One region of the Methylococcus sp. EFPC2 genome, then DNA from elsewhere that is predicted to be linked to it. Evidence: riboswitches for the same ligand, from Rfam matches in the RefSeq annotation. Region 1 holds a riboswitch; the other holds the start of a gene.
What was found. A riboswitch is a leader RNA that binds a small molecule or an ion and turns the genes downstream of it on or off. The one in region 1 is predicted to bind cyclic di-GMP.
Positions count from the first base shown of each region.

Region 1 (7,828 bases):
CAACACCTTTTCGACCTGATCGGGGGTGAGGGCCGGATTGGCAGACTTGATTAGTGCGACTACGCCCGCGACGGTCGGTGCGGAGAAGGACGTGCCGTACCATTGCCCGTAGCCGCCGCCCGGACTGGTTGTCCAAATGTAATTGCCAGGGGCCGCCACGTCGATATAGCTACCGTAGTTCGACCAACTGGCCTTGGTGTCGTTGGTATCGGTCGCGGAAACACTGATGATATAAGGGTTATCGGCATAGCCGGGATCGGTGCTGCCGTTTCCGGCAGAAACGACTACGAGGCCCCCCTTGCCGCGCATGTATTGGGCGGCCGAGGTGACTGTAGACACCTGATTGACTTCGTAACTGATATTGGCCACGTCGGCACCGTTGTCAGCGGCCCAGGTGAGGCCCTTGGCGATGTCGCTGTAGTAGGCGAATCCGTCGGCACTGTTAGTGATTCGGATCGGCAGGAGCTTGACGTTCCATGCAACAGAGGTAACACCGGTGCTGTTGTTGCTAGCCGCGCCAACCGTGCCGGCGACGGCCGTGCCGTGCCCTCGGGTGTCCGAGGTGTCTCCGTTGTTGCTCACCACATTCCAGCCGGGAAGCAATTGGCCGGCCAGATCGGGGTGCGTCGCTTCCACGCCGCTATCCAGAATAGCGACGGTGACGTTCGCCCCTCTGCTAGCATCCCACGCCGTGGGCGCTTGAATCTTGGCCAGGTGCCAAGCGTTCGGGAACTTCGGGTCGTTTGGGGTCGTTTGGTTAGGACCAATTAATCCGTCCAGCTCTGCGAACTTTACATGAGGGTTCTTCGATAAGGCCTTGACGATGGCCGCCTCCGCTTTGGCCGGTACTTCCACGACATGCACGTCGAGTTGCGGTAAGCGACCTTGTGAGCGTGCGCCGTGTTTGCTCAAGATAGCGTCGAACTCGCCATCCGGTAGACCCGCACGCGGCTGGACCAGGATGCGGCCTTCCGCCCATTTGTCCGGGGCCGCGTCCGCCGTGGTGGCGAACGCAAGCCCTAGTATCGCGGAGACCGCGGCGGCAAGGCAGACGGAAATGGGTTGGTTGGTTCTAGAGTTCATGGTCATATCCTCTCTGCGTTGAATTTTTGGGAAATCCGGCGTATCGCACAGAGGGACCGCAATGCTTGCGGTGGATCGCTGGCAATCCCGCTGTCGTAGGATTTCTCCCGTAGACCGGTAACTTTGCGTCGCCACCTTTCGGTGGTTTTGCCTTTTTCAGGTCATCAATCCCCTCGGTCGCCGGTTATCCATTCCGGTGCGGGGGGATGTCTGGTTCCTTTGGTGGGGAAGATTAATGGGGCTGTGAAACGGGCATTGTGACGTGGCTCTCAAAGCGACGAACTTTTCAAGGCGCACGATGCCTGCTCCGGCTTCTGTCGGCGATGTCATTGTATTGAGCAATTATTTCTCTTGATGTCAGAGATAGCCTTGCCGTGCGCCTCGCCCGGACTGACTCCGTAGGCGGGCCGCGCGTTGGGGTACGTAAAATCCTGATTACATTAGCATATGGCGTGCCAAGTGTTCTATCGTTGCCAGGCCACTGCCGAGTTTCGTAAGGAAATCTATGGGGTCTAGGAGGAATAGCTGGGCGTGACGTGGGGCCATCAAGCCTCCCCATGCAGGAACACCGGACGCAAGAAGACAATATCGCTCCAGTTCCGTCGGGCTCAGGCGACAGTGTCGTTCGGAATACCAAAACACATGACGGAGCCGGGCGCCGAACTGCGCTCAGGGAAAACCGTTGGGGCCAGCGTTGGCCTGCCAACAGGCTGCGGCGATTTGAGGAAGTCCTAAGTGCCTGGGCCTACACGGTCGTCTTTAACTCACAGGTGTGAGCGCAGATCGTCCGATTCAGCACCTCGGCTGTTCCGCAAGCCGGCGACTCCATTCTTCCGGCTTGCATCCTTCAAACATTTCGATAATCATTGAAACATGGAAAACAAATCCGCCGTCACCGCCCTCGCAGCACTTGCCCAGGAATCCCGGCTGGCTGTCTTCCGTTTACTGGTGCAGGCCGGCCCGGAAGGTTTGTCCGCCGGTAAAATCGGCGAAGCGCTGGGTATCGCGCCGTCTTCCTTGTCATTCCATATGAAGGAACTGACTCACGCTGGGCTCGTTTCCTCCCGCCAGGAAAGCCGCTACGTCATTTACACTGCGAATTTTCACGCCATGAATGAGCTGATCGGTTTCCTCACCGAGAACTGCTGCAACGGCGCTCCTTGCGCGCCCGGCGCGCTTGCTGACTGCACGCGGTGCGACGAGCCCGTCACCTGATCGACTACCCAATTCACCTCACTCGAAACGGAGTACCCGTCATGAAGAGATTCCACGTACACATCGCGGTCGACGATCTCGCTGAAAACATCCGCTTCTACAGCGCAATGTTTCAGGCCGAACCCGCGGTGCGCGAAGCCGATTACGCCAAATGGATGCTGGACGATCCGCGCGTCAATTTCGCTATCTCCACGCGGGGTCGCAAGCGCGGGCTGGACCATCTGGGGTTGCAGGTCGAGTCCGACGACGAGCTGGAAGCGGTGCAACGCGGTCTGGCTGCTGCCGCCTTGCCTGTCGAGGAACAGAAACAGAGCGCCTGCTGCTATGCCAAGTCGGACAAGTATTGGTCCGTCGATCCTCAGGGCATCGCCTGGGAGGCCTTCCATACGCTGGATCGCATTCCGATGTTCGGCGCGGACAACGTGATTCGGATCGATCCGGCTACCGCCTGTTGTCCCCCATCCAGTCCCAAGGCCCCGGCATGACGCGCACACCCCTGAACGTCCTGGTGCTCTGCACCGGCAACTCCTGTCGCAGCATCCTGGGCGAAGCGCTCATCAACCATCTCGGTGCCGGCCGATTGCGGGCGTCCAGCGCCGGCAGTCATCCCGTCGGCAAGGTCAACGAAAACGCCTTGGCGACTCTGGCTCGTCACGGGTTGTCGACCGAGGGCTATGCCAGCCAGTCCTGGGACGAATTCGAAGGCACGCTCTTCGACATCCTCGTCACCGTCTGCGATGCGGCGGCGGGGGAGGCTTGCCCGGTCTATCTGGGAGCGGCGGTGCGCGGCCATTGGGGCCTGCCCGATCCGGCCCATGTGACGGGGAGCCGCGAAGTCGTCGAAGCCGCTTTCGAGGCGACTTACGTGGCGCTGGAAAAACGCATCCGGGCGTTGTTGGCATTGCCGCTGGAAAGTCTATCCAAGGCCGAACTGGCCGAAGCATTGGATCGTATTGGCGCCGAATCCTAAGAGGAACGGGGAACAAGATCATGAACAAACAGGCATTGCGCGATAGCACGCCTAAATCCTGGCCGGCCGTCTGCGAGCCCAAGCGCTTGAGCGTGTTCGACCGCTACCTCACCGTCTGGGTGGCTCTGTGCATGGTGGTCGGCGTGGCTGTGGGCAAGGCCTTGCCCGAACCGGTCGCCGCGTTGAGGGCGATGGAGGTCTCGCACATCAACCTGCCCATTGCCGTGCTGATCTGGCTGATGATCTATCCCATGATGCTGAAGGTCGACTTCGGCTCAGTTCTCAATGTGGGCCGCAATCCCAAGGGATTGCTGATTACCCTGTTCGTCAACTGGCTGGTTAAGCCTTTTGGTATGGCGCTGCTGGGCTGGCTTTTTTTCAAACATATCTTCGCGCCCTGGATAGGCACGGCCGATGCCGATCAATACACGGCCGGCGTCATCATCCTGGCCGCTGCGCCCTGCACCGCCATGGTATTCGTGTGGAGCTATCTCACCGACGGCGATCCCGCCTATACCCTGGTACAGGTGGCGGTGAACGACCTCATCATGCTGGCGGTGTTCGCGCCCATCGTGAAATTTCTGGTTTCCGGCGCGTCGGGGCTGGAAGTGCCGTTCGACGTGCTGCTCTACTCGGTAATCGCGTTCATCGTCATCCCGCTCACCGCCGGCGTGCTGACCCGCAAACTGTTGATGAACCTGAAAGGCAATGCTTGGCTGGAACGAGTCTTCCTGCCGCGCCTGCATCCTGTCGCCATCTCCGCGCTGCTGCTGACCCTGGTGCTGATTTTCGCCTTCCAGGCCGACAATCTCACCGGCCGATTGCTGCACGTGGCGCTCATCGCCGTCCCCATCCTGATCCAGGTGTATTTCAATTCCTCGCTGGTCTACGGCCTGATGCGGCTGTTCAAGGTGAACTACGCCGTCGCCGCGCCGGGCGCCTTGATCGGCGCGAGCAACTTCTTCGAACTGGCGGTGGCCACCGCCATCGCACTGTTCGGACCGGAATCCGGCGCCGCCCTGGCGACCGTGGTCGGCGTGCTGGTCGAAGTGCCGGTGATGCTGACCGTGTGCTCGGTATGCAACCGAACGCGGGGATGGTTTAAGGAGGCCGAGCCGGCGCACTGATCCCTGTGTGGCCGTCGGCCCAGGTATGCCGGCAGCTTGCGCGCAGGATCATGGGCCGACCGCGCTGTACGGCCCATGCTCGAACCCGGCTAGCGCAACGGCGCCGGCTGCCCGCTCAAACGGAACCGCCGGTAATCGTCGAGCACCAGGGCATGATCGAAGGCCAAAGGCTGATGGAACTCGTCCAGCGACACCACGCAAACATGCTTGGCATCGTCGTCGGCTTTGGGTACGCCCGTCGCGCGCGCCACGTAGACGGCGGTGACGGTATGGCCGCGGGGATCGCGGCGCGGGTCGGAATACAGGCCCAGCAAGGCGATGAGCCGCACGTCCAGGCCGGTTTCTTCCTTGGCCTCGCGGATGGCCGCTTGCTCCACCGTTTCGCCGACATCGACGAAACCGCCCGGTATCGCCCAGCCCAGCGGCGGGAATGCCCGTTCGATGAGCACGATGGGGGAGCCGGGCCTATCGGTCAGTTCGATGATGGCGTCGGCGGCCAGGCTAGGGGTGATCGGTCTGCTCATAGGCTTGTTGCGGAATGTGTGCCGTCTGCTCTGCGGGCGTCGTGGGCTGCAACCTTGGCGGATTCCAGCAGTCGGCTTGGTGAGTTGAAATAACCTGGGGCGTGCCCGGTCGGCGGAAAAGGCCGCAGGAACTGGGGGCCGTTAGGGCTAAGCCTAACATAAGGCGGGGCCTTGGCCGATTGGCGACCGGGCCCCGGCGGCCCGAAGCCGCGCGCCGGTCTCGTCATGGCGCCCCGCTTAGCCTTTGATGCAGACCACCGGCACCAGCTTCGCCACCAGGCGGGCGAGGCCCGCCCGATCCGCCGCCCTCACCACCGCGTTCACGTCCTTGTAGGCGCCGGGCGCTTCCTCGGCCACCCCGCGCTGGGAAGGACTGCGGACCAGGATGCCGCGTGCCGCCAGATCGTCGATGACCTTGCGACCTTGCCAGGTACGAGTGGCCTGATGCCGGCTCATGGCGCGCCCGGCGCCGTGACAGGCCGAGGCGAACGACCGCATCTCGCCGGTGGCCTCGCCGGCCAGGATGTAGGAGGCCGTGCCCATGGAGCCGCCGATCAGCACCGGTTGGCCGGTGTTCTGGAAGATAGGCGGAAGTTCGGGATGTCCGGGACCGAAAGCCCGCGTCGCTCCCTTGCGGTGCACGTAGAGCCGGCGGCGCCGGCCATCGACCCGATGTTCCTCCAGCTTGCAGGTGTTGTGCGAGACGTCGTAGAGCAGGTCGAGCCGGGCTTCCGGCAAAACCTCGGCGAACACCTTCCTCGCCAGATGGGTGATGATCTGCCGGTTGGCCAGCGCGCAGTTGATGCCGGCGCGCATCGCGCCCAGATAGCTCTGGCCGACATCGGAGTTTATCGGCGCGCAAGCCAGTTCGCGGTCCGGCAGCCGTATTCCGTGCTGCTGCGCGGCGATCTGCATACGCTTCAGGTAATCGGTGCCGATCTGGTGGCCCAGCCCGCGCGAGCCGCAATGTATGGTCACCACGATATCGCCGACGCGGATACCGAAGATCTCGGCGGTTTCGGCATCGAAGACTTCGGCCACCTCCTGAACTTCCAGATAATGGTTGCCGGACCCCAGCGTGCCCATTTCCTCCCGCTGGCGCTCCTTGGCGTGGTCGGAAACCTCCTCGGGCCGGGCGCCCTGCATCCGTCCGTGCTCCTCGATGCGCTCCAGATCGCGCGCCTCGCCCCAGCCCTGCTCGACCGCCCAGACCGCCCCGCCGCGCAGCATGGCATCCATGGCGTGCTTGTCGAGGTGGATATGGCCGCGGCTGCCCACGCCGACGGGTACCGTGTAATAAAGGAAATCGACCAGCGCCTGCTTGACCGGCTCGATCTGCTCGCGCCGCAGTCCCGTGGTCAGCGTGCGCACCCCGCAGGAAATGTCGAAGCCGACGCCGCCGGCCGACACCACGCCGCCTTCGTCGGCATCGAAGGCGGCCACGCCGCCGATGGGAAAGCCGTAGCCCCAATGGGCGTCGGGCATGGCATAGCTCGCGCCGACGATGCCCGGCAAGCAGGCGACATTGACCGCCTGCTCGTAGACCTTGTCGTCCATGCCGCGTATCAGTTCCTCGTCGGCGTAGATGACCGCCGGGACCCGCATGGGCGGAACCTGGGCGATGCGCCAGGCAAATTCGGAAATGCGTTCGAAGCGGCTGGTGTCCATAGGTATGCCCCCGATTGAGAATCAGACATCCACCACACACTGGGCGACCCAGCGGCCGCCCGCCTCGCGTAAGACCTTGAGCTCGGTATAAGTGGCCCCCTTCACCTCCACCGCCGGCTGATGCCGCTCGCGATCCACGGCCTCGCCCCAAGCGGTGGCGGCCAGACTATTCCCTCGTATCGCCACCCGGAAACGGCCGAACAGCATCTTGCGCACGGACATCTCGTAGACCAGCGCATTCAGCCAGTCGGCCAGCAATAATTCCTCGTCGGGCGCCTCGCAGCGTATCTCCACCGCGACCTCAGGATGAATGTTTTCAGGCTCGCAGATGATGGAAGTCAGCGCCAGCGCGGCATGCTGGAAAGCTTCTTCCATACTCTGCCCGAAACCGCGCACGCCCATGTCGGCGACATGGGGGAACAACTCCCAATCCACGCTATCGGCGTCGGTTTTCGATACGGTCATCATGGAAGCACCTTCCAACGGGACATCACACAGTATTTATGAAAACCGCTCGAATGCCAGCGCCCATATGCTATTTATGAGCCGGGTTCGGCCTCACTCCCGCGTCGGTGCATAATAAGGCTAATGAAAACCCCTAAAAGAATCGAACCCCTAATCCACGATGGCCTCGTCGACGAGGTCATCCGTTCACTGAAAAGCGGCAAAGAAGCGGCGGTCTACGTGGTCCGCTGCGGCACCGAAGTCCGCTGCGCCAAGGCCTACAAAGAAGCCGAGCAGCGCGGTTTTCGCCAAAGCGTGCAGTATCAGGAAGGCCGCAAGGTACGCAACAGCCGCCGTGCCCGCGCCATGGAGAAAGGCAGCCGCTACGGGCGCAGGGAGCAGGAATCGGCCTGGCAGAATGCCGAAGTGACCGCCTTGTATCGCCTCGCCGACGCGGGTGTGAGGGTGCCGCGGCCCTATCTCTTCGTCGATGGCGTCTTGCTCATGGAACTGGTGACTGACGCCGACGGCAATCCGGCGCCTCGCTTGAATGATCTGGACATGACGGCGGAGCAGGCACGGGAATATCACGACGTGCTGATTGCGCAGATCGTCCGCATGCTCTGCGACGGGCTGGTGCACGGCGACTTGTCGGAATACAACGTTTTGGTCGGCGCCGAGGGGCCGGTCATCATCGATCTACCCCAGGCCGTCGACGCCGCCGGCAACAATCACGCGCGCCGCATGCTGGAACGGGACGTCGGCAACATGGCTGCCTATTTCGGCCGCTACGCCCC
Region 1 is NZ_CP070491.1:301,706-309,533, forward strand. It holds gene JWZ97_RS01335 (S8 family serine peptidase) at 1-1,083, opposite strand, end outside; cyclic di-GMP riboswitch class I at 1,161-1,245, opposite strand; gene JWZ97_RS01340 (helix-turn-helix transcriptional regulator) at 1,957-2,298, shown strand; gene JWZ97_RS01345 (ArsI/CadI family heavy metal resistance metalloenzyme) at 2,340-2,783, shown strand; gene JWZ97_RS01350 (arsenate reductase ArsC) at 2,780-3,268, shown strand; gene arsB (ACR3 family arsenite efflux transporter) at 3,289-4,395, shown strand; gene JWZ97_RS01360 (NUDIX hydrolase) at 4,485-4,919, opposite strand; gene JWZ97_RS01365 (RtcB family protein) at 5,157-6,587, opposite strand; gene JWZ97_RS01370 (archease) at 6,609-7,055, opposite strand; gene JWZ97_RS01375 (PA4780 family RIO1-like protein kinase) at 7,176-7,828, shown strand, end outside.

Region 2 (7,828 bases), 860 kb from region 1:
GACCACGATCACCCGGTAGGCTTCGCCGCTCTCCAGTCCCAGGATCGAGTTCAGCGCCGTATCGGGCGCGCTCGGGTCCGCCGCCAGGTACAGCAGTTCCTGCCCCGGAGCCAGGCCATGATCGAGGATTTCTATCGTGTCCGTGGCGTAGTCGATATCGCTCAGCTTGAGATCCAGGGCCTTGGACTGGACCGCCTTGGCGGTGATCTTGCCGTCCACCACGGATTGAACGTCCGTCTTGTCGGTGCCGACCGCCACGCCTATGCTGCCGCTGCCATCGATGAAGACCGCCACGCCGGCATTGGCTCCGTTGGAAACCTCGCCGGTCGCGTTGACGTTGACCGTACCTTCGGCCGTGATCGTCACGCCCTGGCCGACGAGGGTCTTGGCGACGGTGATGGAATCGGTGATGGCAACGGCGACCCCGATGGCCTCGTTCGGGTTCTTGATGATCTTGGCCCCCTTGCTGCTTTTCGGGGCCGAGTTCAACACCGTGCTGGCCGCCACCTCGGCGGTCGTCGAACTGGTCGATTCGATGGTGACGTCGTTGCCGGCGGAAATCGTGGTCGTGCCGCTCACGTTGATCTGGGCCGAACCGTCCGCCTTGGCGTACCCTGCACTGTAGGGGGTGTATTCGATGGGATTTTTCTTGTAGCCGCCCTTCTTGCCGGGATCCATGCCACCGGCCGCCGAAGCCAAACTCTGCACGGTGGTATTGGACGTGATGCTCACATCGCCGCTGCTGACGATGCTGGCGTCCGTCAAATCGATCGAGGTATCGGCCGTCCGCGTAACCACCGAAACGGCCTGCAGCACGGGAGGAATGCCCAGCAGGGTCGCCACGTCGAAGAAATTAAATGCCGGCTGGAGCCCGTAGCTGTTGAACAGCGCGGCATCTTCCTCGAGGATGTTTTCGTCGGCGGCTTCCGCCTCGATGGTGACCGAGCTGCCTTCGATGGTGGCACCTGTGATCGAGACGGTAGCCGACTTCGACTGCACGCTGACCAGGGTTATGGGCAAAATCGCCGTCTGACTGGTCTTCTGGGCGGATACACTGATCTCCGCGCCCTTGATGAGCGCGCCCGCGGCGACCGTGATGCTCACGTCCGGCGTCGGGATGACGTCGATGGGCAAGGCGCCGGAGAGATCCTTGACCTCGACGGCCAGGCTGATGTCGCCGGCCAGATAAGTGCTGCCGACATCGACCTCGGCGAGTAATTGGGCATTGGCCCCGACGGATATAGCTTGGGCGGAAAAGTCGATCTTGCCCGAATCGCCTGCGGTATGACCGCCGGCATTGACGTTGCGGGTCGAGACCACGGCGTCGCCGTTCACCGTAATGGTTTCGGCAGCCGCGGTCAGATTGTGCCCTTCCAGGTCGATGTTGCCGGCAAACTTGATTTCGTCCGACCCATCCAGAAACCACGCATCGCTCTCGTAGCCGCCGTAGGCGTATACGTCGGCACCCACATCCAGATCGCGCACCGTCAGGGTATCGTTACCCAGGCCCAGGTAAACCTTGTAAACCTGGGCGCTATCGACCACGGCCCATGAGCGGGAATCGTCCGCCTTCCTGATCTCAAGCTGGCTGGCATCCTTCCTGTCCAGCACGAGATCATCATTTCCAAGACTGGCGACGAATACCTGGGTATTGGCATCCCCGACCCAAAAGCCGTTGAACGTGTCCAGCAAGTTCCTGATCTCGCTGATCGTTTGATCGGCTATGGCGCTGATGCCCGCGGCGGCGTCTGCCGCCCAGCCCTCCACCTGGGCGAAAAACTCGCTCACACCGCCGAACTCGTCCTGGAGTATGACCAGGGGATCGATATCGAGGCTGGAGTAGGTGAGCGTCTGGGTACCGTTGAGCAGCACGCTGCCGCTGTCCGGGCTGGTGGGACTGTAATCTACCGAGCTGTAGCCGTTGAGCGTGAGTGTATCCGTGCCTGCGCCGCCCGCAATGTCCAGCCCCCCGGCCCAGCCATTGATCGTGAAGGCGTTGTCGCCGCTGTCACCTTCCAGCTTGGCACTCTCGAATCCGCCGATCCCGAAGGCATCGCCACCTACGGTGAGGGAAGCGGCCGAGAGCGTTAAATCGGCGCCCGTCTGCGATGGTGGCGCCTTGGCGACCAGGCTGTCGTTGCCGCCGCCTGACAGGTTGATGCCGAGGGACGGCAGACTGAGGGCGTCCAAGGCGGTTCCCAGGCTGGCGATATCCAGCGTCAGGGTATCGTTACCTCCCGTGCCCGTGATCGTAACTCCGCCGCTGGCCGCGTCTGCCACCAGGTCACTGGAAATGACATTGTTGGCGGCATCGACCAGTTGGAAATTGGTGCCGGCCGCATCCAGGGTCAACGTCAATTCGCTCGCCGCTCCCTGACCGGCGCCGTAAGACAAGTCCGCCGACAACAACACGCGCGGCTCCAGCGTTTCGAACAGGAAAGACCTCGGCTCGGCTGCGCCCGTTGGACGCACTATCTTGGGGCCACCCCCTCCCAAAACAGACTTGGCTTTATCCCACCAGCGCAAAACCGGCTTCTGACTCTTGCGATGGGCGAGGTCTTTCTTGATCTGCTCGAATGGGTAGGCCATGGCTGGATACTCCTGTAAGAGCACTCGGGGCCGCTCATGTCGTCAGCGGAACTCGACGTGTTCTTGGCTTTCGAAAACGGAAGTCGGCGGGCACAAAAAAAGCCTGGCTGCTTCCCTCCACATATAGAGGTGGCAACCCGGCTTTCTTAATCCGCACGGAGGATACAAGATCGGCACGACTCCGAAGCGGATCGAGTGGCGACTATCAAACGCCTCGTTCCAGTTCGGCCACAGCGCGTTCTTCTTCGTCCCATTGCGTGGTAAGACCCGTGGCTTTCCGTCCCTGCCTCACGACAGGTTTGGCGAACGCTCCGAAATAGCCAAGGACAAAACCGCACACGCGAACCTGCCTGCATCCGATGTCCCCGTCCCCTGGCATGGCGAAAGAAAAACTTCCTACTCCGGCGCTGTGTAATGGCACCATAAGCAACCCCCGTTTGCAAGAATTCTTATCACTCGGTTTTGTCCCTTGAGCCGAAGTTTTCCTGCCCGATTTGCGCCCACGGAAACCCCGAATTCCGCCCGCCTTGCCTGGCTGGCCGCAGCTTTTCGTGCTAGGTTTCCACGCGCTCGGCTCCCTCCGCCCCGTTCAAGCTCTCATCCTCGAGGAACAATCGCTTATGGCTACGCAATTGCTGATATACGAAACCGCCGTTCCGGTCACCCAGACAAGACACGGGCAGTGGTCCGTAGACACAGCGGGCGGTTTCGCTTTCTGCCGCAAGGTGAACTCGGTGCCGCTGATGACGGTCGAGTTTCCTCGCACCGCGGCCGAATATCCCATCGTTTTTGCCGGCAATGGAGAACACGTGATGCCTGCCGTGATCCTCGGGCTGCGGGCCGGCGAGAACCTATTCCTGACCGAGCAAGGCGGCTGGGATGGCAAATACATCCCGGCCTTCGTGCGCCGCTATCCCTTCGTCTTCTCGAGCAGCAGCGACGGCACCACGTTTTCCCTGTGCATCGACGAGGCCTATGCGGGCTGCAATCAGGAAGGCCGAGGACAGCAGTTGTTCGACGACAACGGCAAGCCGACGAACTATGTGCAGGATGTGCTTCGCTTCCTTCAGGGGTATCAGGCCGAATTCCAGCGCACCCAGACGTTTTGCAAGAAACTCAAAGAACTGAACTTGCTCGAACCGATGCAGGCCCAGATCACTCTGGATTCAGGGCAGATCGTATCCCTCACCGGTTTCCTGGGCGTGAACAAGGACAGGCTGAAGGCACTCTCGGGCGACACCCTAGCCGATCTGGCGCAAGCCGACGAATTGGAGTGGGTGTTCCTGCATCTTCTATCCTTGCAGCATTTCGAAAGCCTGAAGGAACGCCTCGCCGGCACGGCCACCGGCGAAGCGCTGTCGGTCAAGAAAAAAGGCAACGGCGCATCGGGCGCGTAAGCGCTGCGTCATGAACGATGCGTTAAGCCGTTGTTGATGTAGTCGTAACGCGTCTGCGCGAAATCCAACTTGGCGCGATGCAGATTGCGCGGGGTGGCGAGCACGTCGACCACGGTGCGGGTCCCACCCGCAAGCCCTCCTCCGCCGCGACCCGCGGGATGTCTCATCTTGGCGGCAAACCTGCCGTTGGGGCACCTCAGTATGGATATCGGGTGAGCATTGCACAGTGAGCGCCGGCTTATGCTGAGAAGGTCTCCACGCCATGTCCGGATGGCGACGCATCACCGCCCGGATCGGGCCGAGGATGGAGGCCGCTTATAAGCGCTTCCAGCTCATCGATATAGTCCAGAAGTATTTTGTTGAGGTCGATGCAAGCGAGGATGGATTTTCGGGTTTCCCAGTCGACGGCCGGGTCGGCCGTGAGTTGGCGAGCCGAATTTTCGAGTGCGCTCAGCAATGGCCTGCCGTCGGGTGGTGGCGCGGCGGGGTGCTCGCACACGTGCTGCGCCAGGGAGAGCAGCCGCTCGCAGCAGGCGTTGTCGAGCCCCCGTTGCTGTTCCAGAAGCACTTCCGTCCGGGACCGGAAATTCCGTTCCCGATAATAATGGTGGCGCGCCTGCGTCACTCGCGCGACGCCGTGCACGGCGCCTATGATCAAATCCAGCGCGAGGATGCGCGCGGCGGCGTCCGGCCGGCCGGTGCCCGGTTCTAAGGCGGCGTGCTCCCGCAAACCCGCGGCTTTTTGCAGTTCGCCGTCTATGGCGCGCATCAGGTCGGGGTCCGAGCGGGTGTTGCCGACCCCCGCTGCGTCGAGCATGACGAAACGGCTCAGCATGCGCAGGCTAATGGCGAGGCGGTTCATCGCCAATTGCTCGGAGCGTTGCGGCCAGAGAGCATAATCGATGACGCCGATGATGATGATGCCGATGAGGATGCCGAACACACGGTCCCAGGCGATGTCCAGGTTGATCGCCGGCCCGTAGCCGGGCAGCACCGCGTTGGCGAACGAGAAACCGATTTGCGTGCCCACATAGGCGATGCGGGGGCTGCCCGATCCCACCCAGGCGGCGAGCCAGCACACCGGGGCGATGGCCAGCATGAAGCCGGCGACCGTTTCCAGCGCCGGTTGCAGCACGATGATGAACACGTAGGCCAGCAGGCCGCCCAATGTGGCGCCCAGGATGCGCAATAGCGAGATGCGGTAACTGGCACCCAGGCTCGGTTGAGCGACGATCACGCAGGTCAGAATGGCGGTGGCGATTTCCGGCCAATGCAGGGCCTGGACCAGAAACAGGCTGATCACGACGGCCATCGCGTACTTCATGCCGTAATGCAGCGAATCGATGTTGTCGAGCCAATAGTCCTTCCGCACATAGGTGCGCCAAAACGCCGTTGCGCCGGCCGGCTCGGTCGTCGGACTGGAAATCTCAAGCGGCGACACGGGGCCGTATACGCCGGCCAGGGTTTTCCGGATCCTCAGCGCGGCGTCGTCCAGCCGGTGCAGAAAATGGGCGACCGGCGGGTCCGTATCGATGGGGGACCGGCCGTCTTCGGCCGGTCTTAGATCCGATAGGGCCGGCGGCTGGCGGGCAGCCAGAAAATCCGCGCGCAAGGCCCGGCATTCGGCCAGGTTGGTCTGCAGCCTCGCAAATTCGCTGCCGCTGAAACGGCGCCGGGCATCCGTCCGGGCCATGAGGCGCGTCAAGGCCGCGGTGTTGTTGAACCAGGTGTCCACCTCCGCGATAAGGTCCACCCATTCCAAATGCTTGAGCCTCAGTTCCGGATGGGCCAGTTCGGCGTTAGTGAGCAGGTGGAAATGGCGGGACACGGCGCCGGGATAAGGCCGCTCGCCGCTGTCCGCTCTTGTCTCCGAATCCGCGCCCCGTTCCACCAGGCTTTCCAGCATGCGGATGATGGCCTCGAAGCGCTGGGCGATATGCGCGTGCAGCACGGCCAAGGGATCCTGGCGCCACAGCACCAGGTGGGCCAGCACGGCGGTGCCGTAGGTCAACAGCACCAGGGTCGGGAACAGCCACAAGGCGCCGTAGACGTTCTGCACCGGCTGCTCCGGCTTGAACAGCACCACGGCGACATAAAGCACGGCGGCGATGGCCGGAGTACCGTTGACCCGCGCGTAGAAGAGCAGCAGCGTGATCAGCGTGAACGACCAGGGCACCAGGAACCAGGGCTGGTCGCCCCATAAACCGAGGCTGACGACGCTGAGCCCGATGGCGAGGAGCACCAGTTTTACCAATTGCAGCGCGGTGAGCAGGGTCATCGTGTAGTCGGTCATGGCCGCGCCGAGCATCATCACGAAGGCGAAACTCAAAGCCACCGTGGCCGGCGGGCGCAGGGTGACGCTGACCAGGCTGATGACCATCAGGATGACGAACAGGCGGACCGTCAGGATTCGGCGCGCGGGCGTCCAGCGCAGCTCGGCGCGCAGGAATTCCGCAGGCGGCAGGCCCAGCCAAAACTTGTTCCACAAATCCCGCATGGCTCAATCCGCGCCTGGGATGGTGACTCGGGTGGCTGGCTCAGACATTCACGGCCGTTGCCTGGGGTCGGCAGCGGGTTCGCCCGCAAACCCCAGGACGGTGGTGAACGCTGTCATGCCCATGCGGAAGGGATACTGCGGGTCGCGCTCCAGCAGCTTGATGCGCACCGGGAAGCGGGAGGCCAGCACCACCCAGTTCAGCGTCCTTTCCACGGTCGGCAGCGAACCCTGCTCCTTGATGTTGTCTGGATAGTTGGCCCAACTGATGCCCTGCACTTCGCCGCGGAAACGCTTGCCCGGATAGGGGGCGAGAAACACGTCCACCGCCATGCCCGGCTTGATGTCCCGCAGATAGGTTTCCTTGTAATCGGCGATCACGTACCAGGTCCGGTCGTCGACCAGCGCGAACAGTTTCTGCCCGGGCTGCACGTATTGTCCGACCGAGATGTTCAAGTTGGTCACATAGGCATCGAAGGGCGCGTAAACCGAGCAGTATTCCACATCCAGTTCGGCACTCTGCACCTCGGCGCGGGCGGCTTCGATCTTGGCATAGACGTCGCCGAACTGCGCCAGCTTGGCCTCCTCCTGCAGATGTTCCTTGTGGGCGAAGTCGACACCCATGGTCGCCGCGCGCTGCCGGGCCAGCGCGTCTTTGACCGCCGCCGCCGAGGCATCCCGTGCCGCCGTCGCCTCGTTGACCTTGTTGGCGGTGACGAATTCTTGCTTTAGCAGCGGCTGGATGCGTTGCAGATAGCTTTGGTCGTACTCCGCCTTGGCCTTCATCCGGGCGATTTCCGCGTCGGCGGCGGCCTGTTCGTGCTCTGCCTGTTTCACCTTGGCGTGGCTGGCCTCGATGGACGCGTGGTCGGCCTCCACCTCCTTCTCGGCCAGCTGCAGCCTGGCCCTGGCCCGGGCGAGGGCCGCCTGATAAGGGCGCGGGTCGATGACGTAGAGCAGCTCGCCCTTTTTGACCCACTGGTTGTCGGCGACATGCAGTTCGCTGATGCGGCCGCTGACGTGCTGGGGCATGATGTCCACGATATTGGCCCGTACCATGGCGTCGTTGGTGCGGGGGTGCGCGATGTTTTCATTCCACACCACAAGCCCTGTCAGAACGGCGCCGAGAGCGATGGCTCCCCCGAGCAGACGGCCTAACAGGATTTTCGTTTGTTCATTCATCGCCGCTTGCCAAGGTCGTTCGGAGGGGCTATTGGGCATAACCGATCAGCCAGGTGCTGAACGTCAGCAAGGCCCACAGGCAGGTATAAACGATCACGGGGTGGCCCAGATACGGGTCTATCCGGATTGTCGTGAAAACCAGGGACATCGCGGTCGTCAGCACCAT
Region 2 is NZ_CP070491.1:1,162,657-1,170,484, reverse strand. It holds gene JWZ97_RS05050 (LEPR-XLL domain-containing protein) at 1-2,589, opposite strand, end outside; cyclic di-GMP riboswitch class I at 2,718-2,903, opposite strand; gene JWZ97_RS05045 (SapC family protein) at 3,210-3,986, shown strand; gene JWZ97_RS05040 (hypothetical protein) at 3,995-4,153, opposite strand; gene JWZ97_RS05035 (FUSC family protein) at 4,225-6,483, opposite strand; gene JWZ97_RS05030 (biotin/lipoyl-binding protein) at 6,532-7,662, opposite strand; gene JWZ97_RS05025 (YtcA family lipoprotein) at 7,691-7,828, opposite strand, start outside.
Region 2: another riboswitch for cyclic di-GMP. It lies ahead of JWZ97_RS05050 (LEPR-XLL domain-containing protein); the one in region 1 lies ahead of JWZ97_RS01335 (S8 family serine peptidase).